DNA from 2 places in the Paraglaciecola sp. L3A3 genome. Region 2 is predicted to be linked to the other one. Evidence: riboswitches for the same ligand, from Rfam matches in the RefSeq annotation. Region 2 holds a riboswitch; the other holds the start of a gene.
The links. Region 2 has a riboswitch for cobalamin ahead of GQR87_RS14580 (ABC transporter ATP-binding protein). Riboswitches for the same ligand answer to the same signal wherever they lie in the genome.
Positions count from the first base shown of each region.

Region 1: another riboswitch for cobalamin. It lies ahead of GQR87_RS16245 (TonB-dependent siderophore receptor); the one in region 2 lies ahead of GQR87_RS14580 (ABC transporter ATP-binding protein).

Region 1 covers NZ_CP047023.1:3,909,345-3,912,773, forward strand. The annotation lists gene GQR87_RS16245 (TonB-dependent siderophore receptor) at 1-1,583, opposite strand, end outside; cobalamin riboswitch at 1,742-1,921, opposite strand; gene GQR87_RS16250 (carbon starvation protein A) at 2,606-3,429, opposite strand, start outside.
Region 2 covers NZ_CP047023.1:3,513,286-3,516,714, forward strand. The annotation lists gene GQR87_RS14575 (alpha-amylase family glycosyl hydrolase) at 1-526, shown strand, start outside; cobalamin riboswitch at 873-1,070, shown strand; gene GQR87_RS14580 (ABC transporter ATP-binding protein) at 1,229-2,053, shown strand; gene GQR87_RS14585 (FecCD family ABC transporter permease) at 2,053-3,090, shown strand; gene cobT (nicotinate-nucleotide--dimethylbenzimidazole phosphoribosyltransferase) at 3,113-3,429, shown strand, end outside.

The DNA.
Region 1 (3,429 bases), 400 kb from region 2:
CGGCGACGTTGATTCCCTGCGGTATCTTCTGCTTCGTTGTAAGTATAATTAGCATCAACACTCCAACCTTTGCCAAGCTTAATTTCAGCAATCAGTTCTACACCTTTAGATTCAGACTGTCCTATGTCTTGAATGTAACCGTCTGCATAAGTCACTGAATCGAAGGTATAAGTAATGCTGTCTTCAATTTCTTGGTCAAAATAGACTACTTCAAAGCGCGAATCCGTTTCAGTTAGAAACTCAATGCCGATTTCATAGCCTTGAGTTTGCTCTTCTTTTAATGGCGTATTAGCCGCACTAGGTAATGCTTCAGGGCGACGATTGTAGTTTACTTCAAACAAACTTGGCGCTCTAAATCCAGTACCGTAGGCCCCACGTAATTTAAGCTCATTACTATCGATAGCCCAAATATAAGCACTACTTACACGATATGTAGTATGTTCACCAAAATCATCGTTATCGTCATAACGTAAACCAGCAGTGACAAACAAATTACTGACTAATTCACTTTGGTATTCAACAAAAGCACCGCGGTTGTGACGATATTGCTGGGCAGAGGTAATGGCTTCTTTTTCCCAATCGGCACCATATACCAGAGTGTGAGTATCGTTTAGCTCACTATGAGCTAAATATTCAACTTTTTCAGTCGCACCTTTAGCTAGATAGCTAGAAACATTTTGATTGAAATTTTCACGTTCAATTAATGTTTTGGCGTATGAAAATTCATGTTCTGAAGAGCCAGTCACATAGTTTACGCTAGTGCGTAAATTAGTTTGTGCAAACTCACTCTGACAGTCATCACTGGCTGTCGCACCAAAACCACAATGATCAAACTCGCCTTCACCTTGAGTATTTCTGGCCACCAGTTTCAAGCTTAGTTGTTCGGAAACCTGATAACCTAAACGAGTGTGAATGGTGTTGTTTTCATACCCATCCAAGTCACCTGAGGCGTCATCTGTACGTGCATCAAAGCCATCAGTTTGAAAACTTGAGCCTGCAATGTAATAAGAAAATTTATCTGTTCTGCCACCTATGTCACCGACCAAATTAGTGCTGTCATAACGTCCCGCTTCAGCAGACACTCTACCAGCTAACTGTTCAGTATATTCTGCGCTATGTACATTGATGACACCACCTGCGTCGGCGCCATAAGCAAGGCCTTGAGAGCCCCGCAATATTTCAACCCGAGAAATATTGGATGCTTGCATATGACCTAATTTGGGTTCTACTTGGGTACCTGTCGGATCAGAAATATCAACGCCATCGATTCGTACTAAAGTGCGATATCCTTCTTCACCACGCACTCGAAGTGACGTACTAGAACCTGCGCCACCACTACTTGTCATACTGATAGCAGGTTGAGTTTTAAGTACTTCAGCTAGGTTAGCATAACCTCTAGCTTCAATATCAGCTTGGGTGACTAGAGAAACAGATGTCGCCACTTCTCGTAAAGGCATGGCTACACGACTTGATACCACAACAATTTTTTCAATGGATTTTTCGTCACTTTGAGCAGGTTCAGCAAAGGCGGATGTGGCAGTTAATGCCAGAGTAATAGCAGTAGCTAAAGATGTGTGTTTCATAAAATCCTCAATCTAAAAAAGTAAACGATTGAGAGGGGGATAACAGAGGATGCTTGCGCTAATTAAAGTTAATCAGCTCAAAATACCCAAAGGTATTTTGCCATTGCCAATTAAAACGGCAATGTGTCAACATTCTAATGAAGCCCGCCGCTCCATACGTACAGAAACTATTTTTAGGCCGGTGTCGGGCTAGATACTTATAAATAAGTATTTACCGTTGCGGGGGCAGCGGTGGAATTGAATCAAATATAAAAACAACCTGATTGACCACACTTCCCGTTTACCCTATCCAGATAACAAATTTGTTACCGATAGGCACCTAGAATAGCGGCGCTGAAGATACGTATAGCGCAGATTAAAGTCAAATGAAAAATGACACTAATGCTGAATAATGCAGAGTACGGCAGCTTGAAGCAGGCTAAGCAGTGGCGAGATTCAAGAAAAAGATAACAGCAAAGTGCTAAAAGCCAAATAATTTCAAAGAGTTACACCGAGAAAAGCCATAACATTACTAAAAACAAAAGCCGATCACAGAAGCTGCGCTACACAGAGAAAAGAAAAAAACTGAATTATTGTTGTCTTTACCTCTGTGGTTCAAATTCTTCTCTTCTTTTGTAAGTCATCCATTTATGGCGACTATTTCAACATTGACGGGCTAAAGCCACGACCTACCCGTTAAGGCAAATCTTAACCACCTTTACCTCTGTGTTCTCTGTGGCTCCAATTCTTTTCTTCTTTTGTAGGTCGTCCATTTATGGCGTCTATTTTTACATTGACGGGCTAAAGCCTCGACCTAAAGTTGAGGCAAATCTTAACCATCTTTACCTCTGTGTTCTCTGTGGTTCAAATTCTTTTCTTCTTTTGTAAGTCATCCATTTATGGCGACTATTTTTCAACATTGACGGGCTAAAGCCACGACCTACCGTTGAGGCAAATCTTAAACATCTTTACCTCTGTGTTCTCTGTGGTTCAAATTCTTTAGCTTTTCACTGCTTTACACTGACAGGTCTGTTTCATTCTGCTTAGTATGCTTTTTGCCGTTTTTTATGCACAACCACCAAGAGCGACAAACCTATTACTACCACAACCACACCAATAGGCTTACCTAGATCAGCAGCCAAATTAAAACCAATGGCCGCTGTCATAATGTAGGAAACGGTAATGCCTGTTGTGATGACCGCTGGGATACTAGCAATCCAGTGGAAAGTACCTCGATCAAATAAATACTTAGTGGCAAGCCACAATACGCTGGTCGACAGCAACATATTAGAAAAAGCAAAATAACGCCAAATCACAGTGAAGTCTAATTTAGTCATAAAATACGCTATGGTTAAAATAGGCACAGCCAGCAACAAGCGATTACGAATACTTTGCGGAATATTAAAGGCGTCAACCAATGTCAGGCGTAACGAGCGAAAAGCGGTATCACCAGAGGTAATAGGAAAAACCGCTACAGCAACAATGGCCATAATGCCGCCAAATACCCCCAAATAACTATTGGCGATATGGTTAACCACCAAACCAGGGCCACCAGTATCTAACATAGCTTTAAGACCTGCATACCCTTCTGGAAAAGCAGCAATACCAGCTAATGCCCAAACACACGCGACTACACCTTCACAAACCATAGCCCCGTAATAAACAGGACGAACGTATTTTTCATTGGTTAAACAGCGAGCAATGATCGGCGCTTGGGTCGAATGAAAACCACTAATAGCACCACAGGTAATCGTAATAAACAATAGCGGCCAAGTGGGTAAACCATCAGGGTTAGGTGCTAAAAAATCGTGAGCATGATCCGTTTCAAAATACGCAAAAAAATCACCAGCAATAGGTAAATGTGGCG
Region 2 (3,429 bases):
ATGTAGTTATCAAGGTGAAGAATTAGGCTTAGAAGAAGCCGAAGTGCAATTTGATGAACTACAAGATCCTTTCGGAATAGAATTTTGGCCAACCTTCAAAGGCAGAGATGGCTGCCGTACACCTATGCCTTGGAATGAGTCAAAGGAACATGCGGGATTTAGTCAAAACAAACCTTGGTTGCCAGTCACAAAATCACATCAAGCATTATCTGTAGATGTGCAAATAAACGATCCAACTTCTAGTTTGGTGTTTTATCAAAACTGGCTGAAGTGGCGTGCACAACAAGACATTTTAAAGCAAGGTGAAATAGAGTTTGTCGATTTACACTCAGAGGTATTGTGTTTTTATCGTAAACATCTGAATCAAACTTGGTTGATGTGTTTTAACTTATCGGCTAAAGAGACAGTGCTTGTTTTGCCAGATGATAGCCAACAAATACAGCTAGAGTTTGATATTCAACAAGGGCAACAATCAGAAAAAACACTTAAATTACCAGCTCACGGTATCTATTTAGGCGCAAGTTAAGCGCCTAATTAACTGCCGATTATGTTCACCAAATATAATAGGCAGTCCCTGTTAAAAACAATCATATTTCTTGCCTATAAAGTCGAACTAAAATTATCACGCCCACAAAACTCACCCATTATAAATTAAGTGCTCGAAGTCTAAAAAATAAGTTGCGCTATGAATGTCACATGAACCTTAAGGCAAATAATAAACTTCTAACCGCCTCTATTTGCAGACAATCAATCAAATCTTCGATAAGTGTAGTTTTAAATTTGAAAACACAGTGTAACAAGAAATTTTTCGCAGCATTTTATCTTTTAGATAAAAACATCGTAGAACTTTCAATTACTTGGTATATTGCGCGGCAATTAATGAGGTTTTATGTTTTGACCTGTCTTATTAGATTAGCGAACATAAATTAATTGGGAATCTGGTCGCGCTATTAAATACTAAAAAGTGCTATTCCAGAACTGTACCCGCAACTGTGATGTTTAATTCAGTCGTTTTAACGACAGGCCGAACTAAACTAAGTCAGATACCAGCCTCTAAGATGGATATTGCAATCCAAACCTTTTTAATTTCGCGCGGGAATACGCGGATACATAATCATTCTATAGGCTATGGCCTATTTTTTATGTACCCCTTCCTGCCATTTAAACGTTGATACTTTTATTTTTATTATGTGGCGCAGTACCTTTATTCATTGGTTAAACAACTGATATGACTCAGTTAATCACCCAAAAATTAAGTCTAAAAATTGGCCAAAAGTCGATTTTACAAGACATCAATCTGCAGTTAAATTCTGGGCAGGTGATGGGCGTGCTTGGACCAAACGGTGCAGGTAAAACCAGTTTATTAAAAATGTTATCAGGGCAAACCGATAGCCAAGGTTGTGTCAGTTGGCAAAATAAAAAACTAAATACTTATCAGCCATTAGAACTCGCCCAACAAATTGCTGTGGTCAATCAACTCAACGAGAGTGTGTTTTCTCTTAACTTGCAGCAAATTGTACGTATGGGTTTGTTACCCCACAAATCTTTGTTATCTAGGCAAACCCCCAAAGACGACCAACATATTGCCGACGCAATTGCCCGAGTGGGGCTTGCTGACAAAACCTATCAAACATTTAATTCCCTGTCTGGTGGCGAACAACAACGGGGTTTAATTGCCCGAGCGTTAGTGCAAAGAGCGGCGTTTATTGTGCTTGATGAACCCGTCAATCATTTAGATATTTATTATCAGCATCAAGTACTTAACTTGCTTCGTTCACTCGCTCATCAATTTAATATTACGGTTGTAATGAGTTTGCATGAGCTGAATTTAGCCGCCAATTATTGTGATCATTTATGCCTGCTAAATGACGGTAAAATGGTTGCCCAAGGCACACCAGAACAAGTACTTAAAGCTGATCGCTTAGAGCAAGTATTTCGTATTCCTTGCGAAATTAAACACAGTACGGCTGGAACACCAGGCTCACTGCGCATTGATTTTTTTCCTCCGCAAAGTGCTAATCAGCACGATGACCCGTTTGGCAGTAATCAATAATGCGTAAACAATTAATCAATAAAAAATGGGCCATTTTAATCCTAGCAGCACTGCTCTCTCCATTGGCTGCGCTGTTTTTTGGTGCCGCTGATTTTAATGCTAAAGAGCTATACCAGTGTGTATTTAGTGTCTGCGAAAAACCTGTTAACAATCTAATATTTTGGCAAATTCGTATGCCTAGAGTATTTGTGGGCTTTTTAGTGGGTGCTGGACTGGCCGTAGCAGGTGCCACTTTACAAAACATCACCCGTAATGGTTTGGCCGATCCCTATTTATTTGGTGTGGTATCTGGAGCAGGACTAGGTGCCAGTATTGCCACCTTATTATTTGATAGTCGTTTTGCCGAAAAAGTCGGCTTAATTAACTTATTTCCGGAGTTTTCTTTCACCCTTGCCCTGCCCTTTGCTGCGTTTTTAGGGGCTCTGTTTGCCGTATTCTTAGTACAAATTCTGGCTGCAAAAACCTTCGGTAGTAAAACCGAACACATGTTGTTAGCAGGTGTGGCAGTGTCGTTTATGTTAAGTGCCATGAGCCACTTTTTATTGTTTTTAGCTGAGCCTTTTGCTGCCAGTAAAGTCATCTTTTGGCTGATGGGTAGCTTAGCCAGAGTTGAAGTTTGGTATGCCTGGGTAATATTACCCGTGGTTTTAGCCAGTGTGGTATTGCTGCTTATTTATGGTAGGCACATGGACGCCTTATTGTTAGGTGATGAAAACGCCAAAACCTTAGGGGTACAAGTTACCCGTTTACGTATCATGTCATTAGCTATTTGTGCCGCGCTAACCGCTTGTATTGTGGCTTATTGTGGTGGCATTGGTTTTGTCGGTTTAATGATCCCCCATATTGTGCGCTCTTGGTTAGGTGTCACCAGCCGAGTCGTCATTATTGGCAGTGTATTGTTAGGCGGTTGTTTTATGGTCTGGGTTGATGTAGTGGCAAGAGTCGCCCTAGCCGATCAAGAAATTCCTATCGGTATTATCACCTCTGCTATTGGTAGCGTATTTTTCCTTATGGCCATGAGCCAAAAACAAAAATGATGACAAAGGGAAATCAATCATTATGAGCAAAGCTAGAACCTCTATTTTTAACCCAGAGTATTGGCAAATTGCCCAACTCGATGAAAGTCTTTTGACTGCTATTCAACATAAAATTGACAACAAGACCAAACCACTAGGGGCCTTGGGCCAGCTTGAAGATATTGCCGCTAATTTGGCTCTGGTACAAAGCCTACAAACAGGCCAGTTAACTGAGATACAAATAAGTCGACCTAGTATCCTTATTTTTGCTGCTGATCATGGCATTGCCCAGCATCCCATTAGTATTGCGCCAAGAGAAGTCACCACCCAAATGGTGTTAAATTTTATCGCAGGCGGCGC